DNA from 3 places in the Dongia rigui genome. Region 2 is predicted to be linked to each of the others. Evidence: predicted binding sites of a transcription regulator. Region 2 holds the regulator's gene; each other region holds the start of a gene.
The links. The regulator LexA, encoded in region 2, represses DNA repair genes until DNA is damaged. The targets are predictions, from matches to a motif close to ATGTTCTANTTTGGTTC.
Positions count from the first base shown of each region.

Region 1: the regulator LexA is predicted to act here: its motif matches at 987-1,003, upstream of SMD31_RS02965 (ImuA family protein).
Region 3: the regulator LexA is predicted to act here: its motif matches at 1,589-1,605, upstream of recA (recombinase RecA).

Region 1 is NZ_JAXCLX010000001.1:644,385-646,654, forward strand. Features, by position in the region: gene SMD31_RS02960 (hypothetical protein) at 1-922, opposite strand, end outside; gene SMD31_RS02965 (ImuA family protein) at 1,045-1,917, shown strand; gene SMD31_RS02970 (Y-family DNA polymerase) at 1,886-2,270, shown strand, end outside.
Region 2 is NZ_JAXCLX010000004.1:23,831-26,100, forward strand. Features, by position in the region: gene SMD31_RS18960 (ComEC/Rec2 family competence protein) at 1-513, shown strand, start outside; gene lexA (transcriptional repressor LexA) at 470-1,204, opposite strand; gene SMD31_RS18970 (lysozyme inhibitor LprI family protein) at 1,520-1,915, shown strand; gene SMD31_RS18975 (molybdopterin molybdotransferase MoeA) at 1,928-2,270, opposite strand, start outside.
Region 3 is NZ_JAXCLX010000003.1:120,143-122,412, forward strand. Features, by position in the region: gene mobA (molybdenum cofactor guanylyltransferase MobA) at 1-195, opposite strand, end outside; gene recA (recombinase RecA) at 407-1,489, opposite strand; gene SMD31_RS16280 (LemA family protein) at 1,877-2,270, shown strand, end outside.

The sequences.
Region 1 (2,270 bases), on a different contig from region 2:
ACATGCCTTCCGGCCCCCATGAATATACGACACCGTCGACATTCATAGCCACATGACCAAAAGACGACTCGGCCCAGCCGGCCGGCTCAAAGAACAACACTTCAACTTTATCGATCTTCTCTGATTGAAGACGTTTCTTCTTCTCTTGATCACGTCGCGTACGCGCGTCGGAATGATTTCGCGCTACCGCCTCGTCGATGTCCAAGTCGTTGTCGTTGGCGGCCATGGCCGAGGCGTCGCCTTGCGCCTGGGCTTTTTCCGTTGCGAGTTTGCGGCGCAGGGCTTGCACTTCCGGGCTTTCCTTCGTGCCCTCGTTGGCGGCGTAGAAATAGCCGTCGTCATAGCCGCGATAGATGCCGGGGATGCCAAGTGGGATTTCGCTGCCATCGGGTGCGCGCGTTGCCTGTTGTAATTTGAGTTGAGTCTCCATCGGCAGCGGGTCGCCGTTATGCGCCAAGGCAGGATCAACACCAACGCGGGCGTAATGGAGGTTGAGCGCGTGGAAGTCGGGCCGGTTCTCAGCCGTGTCATGCGGGCGGCCAGCCGGGTGGGTGAGCGGTACCCTGGCGATGTCGACCAATTGCTCGACCGGTTTGGCGTCGGCGCCTAGATAGACGTCGATGGCGTCCTGCCCTTGCGCTTGGTTGGCGGCAACCTGTGGCGTGGTCCTGTAGAGCCGTCCACCAACGGCGAAATGCCGGTCGTCCTTCTGCCCCGTTTTCTGAAAGGCCTGCTGCGTCGCCCAGTCGGCCGGCTGGGCCGCGGTCCAACGGATGGGATCGATGCCCTGAGCATGGAGATCGGTGGCAAGATTTAGTTTTTCAGCGTAATCCGGCGAGCTTTTCGGACTCTTAAGTGGTTGTAATTCTTCGGTCTTTTTCGCAATAAATGAGCGAATAACCCTGGGAATCGGTCGCGGCATGCGGATATCTCCCACAGGTTGTTTAACGTAAATTACATCACGCAAAACACCCCGGTCAACCAAAATGTTCGTTTTATGTTCTCATTCCTTGACTCTCCGTCAAGAGAGAACAAAAACAGAATATGATCCGGAAGCAAGCCATTGTCCCCGCCGCCCATCCCCCTTCGAGCGAGCCGCCGCCGGGGCTCATTGCCTTGCGTCGGCAGATCGCCTTGCTGGAGAAATTGCCCCAGGCCGGGCTTGAGGGCGGAGCCGCAAAATCCCTCACCTGGGGCCTTGCCGCGATCGACCAGCACCTGCCCGGCCGCGGGCTGATATTGGGCGCGCTGCATGAATTCGCGGGCGAGGGGCAGGATCTCGAGGAAGGGACCTTGCCCGCCGCCGCCATCGCCCGCCTCATCGGCCGACTGCATGCACGAGGCAGTATCGGCAGCGTGTTGTGGATCAGCCGGCAGCGCGATCTCTACGCCCGCGCCTTGCCGTATCAAGGGCTCGATCCAGACCGACTGCTGCATCTTGAAATCCGGCGCAATGGCGATGCGCTGTGGGCGATCGAGGAGGCCTTGCGCTGCGCCAGCCTCAGCGCCGTGGTGGGCGAGGTTGCGGCCCTCGATCTGACGCAGAGCCGGCGGCTGCAATTGGCGGCGGAAAAAAGCGGCGTGCCGGCTTTGCTCATCCGCCGCTCGGCCCGCGCGCAAGATCTCAAATCTCTCAGCCGGCAGCCGATCGCCGCCGTGACGCGCTGGCGCATCGCGCCTGCTGCATCCTTCGGCACGCCGGCAGCACCGCATCCAATTCTGCCGGGCGCCCCGCGCTGGCATCTCGATTTGTGGCGCTGCCGCGGCGGCAGGCCCGCCAATTGGCTCATTGAGGAGCATGACGATGGATGGCGAGAAGCGACGTTTCCTCAGCCTGTTCCTGCCCCGCTGGGCGAGCGATTGCTGGCACCGCCGGCAGCGGCGGATGACATCGGGCACAAGCGCGCCGCAGGCTAAGGCCCAGCCGGCTAAGGACCAGCCGGCACCGCTGCTGCTGGTGCGCAGCAGCGGCAATATGCGTGTGGTGCACGGGGCAGATGATATTGCCCTGGCACGCGGCCTCTATCCGGGCCAGCGCCTGGCCGATGCCCTGGCCTGCGTCCCAGAAGCACGGGTGGAGGATGCCGACCCCACCGGCGATCTCGCCAGGCTGCATGCGCTGGCGCAATGGGCGACGCGCTTCTCGCCCCATGCCACGCCGGATGCGCCCGATGGCCTGATGATCGACATCACCGGCTGCGCGCATCTCTGGAAAGGCGAGGAGCAGCTGATGGCCGATGCGCTGACGCGCTTGTCCCGCCAGGGTTTCA
Region 2 (2,270 bases):
ACCTGGATGCGCCGAAACGCGCAGGAGAAGCGCCTGCCATTTCCACAGCCGCCGCTGCCGGAGATGCCCCTGAACACGCACCAGGCGCGCATTGACGCGATGCGCGCACCAAAACAGATCGCCGCGGCGGACATGCCAGGCTCTGGCGACTGCACGGCGGATTGGTGCCGCTTCGACACGCGGATGGGTTATATCGCCGTGGCGCTGACGGAAGCAGGTGCAGGGCCTGCCTGCCTGACGGCGCGGCTCGTCATCAGTCTGGAGCCGATCGAAGACGGCTGCCGTTCGGCCGAGCGCGTCATCGATTTCTTCGACCTGTGGCGGCATGGAACACATGCCATCACGATCAACGCCGACGGTTCATTCGTGGTAACGCGCGCTTTCGATACGGGCGAGCGGCCCTGGACCCTGCAACGCTTTGCAAAAACGGCGCAGCCGATGGAGGCCGCGCCGTCTGCAGAAAGCGGGATCAGTACTGGCGCATCAGGCCAATCAGACGACCCTGGATCTTGACCCGATCGGGGCCAAAAATCCGCGTCTTGTGATTGGGATTGGCCGGCTCGAGTGCGATGGAATCGCCTTTGCGGCGCAGGCGCTTCAGCGTGACTTCATTGTTGTCGACCAGTGCCACGACGATGGTGCCGTTCTCGGCATTCTCGCAGCGCTCGATGAGGACGGTGTCGCCCTCATGGATGCCGGCGTCGATCATGGAATCGCCTTCGACAGAGAGCGCATAATGCTCACCACGGCCGAGCATGCCCGCGGGCACGTCGACGGCATTGCTGTTGTCGCGCAAGGCTTCGATCGGCGTGCCGGCCGCGATCTTGCCATAGAGCGGCAGTTGCACGGTGTGGCCGGCCTGCGCCACGACAGCGCCGGGCAGGGTGGGGGTGAAATCGCCTTGAATCACGCTGGGAGTGAAACCGCGGCGCGCGGGTTCGCGATCGGCCGCAGCCGGCGTCGCCGGTGCTGGCTTGCCGCCCACTTGATCCTCGGCCAGACGCATCACTTCGAGCGCACGGGCCCGATGCGGCAGGCGGCGAATGAAGCCGCGTTCCTCAAGGCCGGTAATCAGGCGATGCACGCCCGATTTCGACTTCAGGCCCAGCGCATCCTTCATTTCATCGAACGACGGCGACACGCCGGTCTCGCCGAGGCGGTCCTGGATGAACTGCAGCAATTCGCGCTGTTTTCTGGTCAACATGCCCGTACTACCCCCTCAAAAAGGTGCTGCCGAACACCGCCCCCTCGTGGGCATCCGGCTGGTTTCAACGGGACCGCTTGCTCCTGCGACCGACCAATCTTGGCGCTTAGCCGACATGTTGGGCCGGAACAAACGATCAACAACTACATATGTTCTAGTTTAGTTCATGATAAAGTCAAGACCCTACCTGACACTTGGTCAAGATGACGCCGCGGCGCAGCGGGCCCGGTGCAATCCCAAGTTGAGAATCGGCCGGGGTTTTGCGAGGCTCACCACCGGATCGGCCGAGCCGGCCGCGTCACGAAATGGGGAGCAATGATGAGTCTTTTCAAAGGTCTGGGTGCCGCCGCGATTGTGTTGGCAGCGATAACATGGGGCGGCCAGGCGAAAGCGGATTGCGAAGACCCGAAGAACGCCTTTGACGACGTCTATTGCTACTCCAAGCTCTATATCGAAGCAGATGGCGATCTCAACAAGGCCTATGGCGAACTTACGAAGCTGCTCTCCAAAGACGAAAAGGCGACGCTGAAGAAGGGCGAGCTGGCCTGGATGCGGGCGCGCAATGGCAAATGCAGCAAGCAGGAAGGCGACGACAACTTCGTCGACCTCGATTGCGCCGTCGAAGAAACGCGGCATCGCATCGCCTTCCTCGAAGAACGTACCCAGGAATGCAAGGCGAGCAAGTGCCAGTCAAGCAAGCTCGGGGATTAAGGCCCTAACGCTTCAGATTCCCAAGCATCCACCGCTGAGCGGAAGAATCTCGGTAACATCGCCTTCCTTGGCCGCCGGTGCATGTGGCGGGCGGATGATGAGGGCGTCGGCTTTGGCGATGAGGGACAGCATCGCGCTGTCCTGCTTCGGGAAGGGGCTTGCGACCACGCTGCCGTCCGCGCCGCGGGTGAGCGTCGCGCGCAGGTAGTCCTGGCGCTGGTCGTTGGCTTTGAGGGCCGTACCCAAACGGGCGAAGACGGGTTGCGTATCGATCCCTTTCTGACCCAGCAGGTGCTGGATAAGAGGGCGCAGGAACAGCGTCGCCGTGACGATGGCCGAAACCGGATTGCCGGGG
Region 3 (2,270 bases), on a different contig from region 2:
GGTGGGATCGCCGTTGGCGTTGACCACCATTTCGCGGACTTGGGGACGGAGGTTCTGAATGACGTGGTCGAGGAGGGGTCGGCCTCCCAACAGGCGCAGACACTTATCGCCACCGCCCAGGCGTGATGCGCGGCCACCAGCCAGCAGGATGGCAGGGATCGGCGTGGGCTGACCAGGAATCGAACGGAGCGGCATCAGCGAAGGCTAGCATGACACGGATTTTCTTGAGAACCCCGTGGCGCGCGTGCCCCTGCCAAAGCGCCGGGTCAAAACGCCTGTGCCAAAACGCCTGTGCCAAAACGCCCGTGCCAAAACGACGAAACGCGCCGGCCCAGGGCGCAAGGCCCGGATCGGCGCGTTTGCCGGAGAGAGACCAGAGCCGCCGGCCGAGACCGACGGCGATTGTTTAATCCTCTGACACTTCCTTTTCGCCACTGGCATCCATCATGGCGCCGGCGACCAGGCCCGCATTGGCGCGGATCTTCTGTTCGATTTCCTTGGCCATGGCGCCATTTTCGCGCAGGAACGACTTGGCGTTCTCGCGACCCTGGCCGATGCGCTGGCCGCTATAGGAGAACCAGGCACCGGACTTCTCCACCACCCCGGCGGCGACGCCGAGATCGATGAGCTCGCCCATCTTGGAAATGCCTTCGCCATACATGATGTCGAATTCGACCACCCGGAACGGCGGCGCCAGCTTGTTCTTGACCACCTTCACCTTGGTCTGGTTGCCGACCACGGTTTCCTTGTCCTTGATCGCACCGATGCGGCGGATGTCGAGACGGACCGAGGCATAGAACTTCAGCGCGTTGCCGCCGGTCGTCGTTTCCGGGTTGCCGAACATGACGCCGATCTTCATGCGGATCTGGTTGATGAAGATGACCATGGTCTTCGAGCGGCTGATCGAACCGGTCAGCTTGCGCAGCGCCTGGCTCATCAGGCGGGCATGGAGGCCGACATGGCTGTCGCCCATTTCGCCTTCGAGTTCGGCGCGCGGCACCAGGGCTGCCACGGAATCGATCACCAGGATGTCGATGGCGCCGGAGCGCACCAGCGTATCGGCAATTTCCAGCGCCTGTTCGCCGGCATCCGGCTGCGACACCAAGAGGTCGCCGACATTGACGCCAAGCTTGGTGGCATAAGAGGGGTCAAGCGCGTGTTCGGCATCGACATAGGCGCAGGTACCACCGGCTTTCTGGGCCTCGGCGCAGACTTGGAGAGCCAGGGTCGTCTTGCCCGAGCTTTCCGGGCCGTAAATCTCGACGATGCGGCCGCGCGGCAGGCCGCCGATGCCCAGCGCGATATCAAGACCCAGCGAACCCGTTGAAACAACTTCGGTTTCAACCGCCTGCTCGCTGGAGCCCAGACGCATGATCGAGCCCTTGCCGAAGGCGCGCTCAATCTGCGACAGCGCCGCATCCAATGCCTTGTTCTTATCCATATTATCTTTGCCGTCCCTGTCCGTAATCCGCACGACGTTCTGCGACATAAGCGTCTCTCCCACCTTAGATCACAGCACCGCAGCAGTGACAATTCGGCGCCGAATGAAGCTATATGTACATTCTTTGTTCCGCTTGTAAAGGAATTAGATCGAAAAGAGAACGATTGCGAGATTTTTCCCCAAAACCAACAAGATATGGTGGATTTGCGCGGCCGAGCGCCACAATGGAACTGGCTGCCGGCCCGGTTCACGGCCGCAATCCGTGCCGCTCGAATCGGCTGTTTCGCATTAATCGAGCCGGAATAAGAATTAATCTTAAAAGATGCTTGTGATCTGGCTTACAAAGGCTGCGCTCTCACATTGCCCGCCACCCGGCCTTCCGGCACGATGCCCACGACTTTCCGTTCATGCCTGCCAGAAATCCGGGGAACCTTCATGACCGTTTTATGGGTGCTGTTGGCTGTCGTCGTCATCGTCGTGGTCTGGGGGATCTTGACCTATAACCGGCTCGTCGGGCTGAAGGCGCAGGTCGCCAATGGCTGGAGCCAGATCGACGTGCAGTTGAAGCGGCGCTACGATCTCATCCCCAATCTGGTCGAGGCCGCCAAGGACTACATGGGCTATGAGCAGGAAACGCTGCGCCAGGTAATCGAGGCACGGAACAGCGCCGTGAAGGCCAATGCCGGGGCCGGCCTGCCGACGTCTGAAACGGTCGCCGCCGAAAGTGCGCTCTCTGCCTCGGTCGGCAAGTTCTTCGCCCTCTCTGAGAATTACCCCGATCTCAAAGCCAATCAGACCGTGCAGCAGCTGATGGAAGAGCTGACCTCGA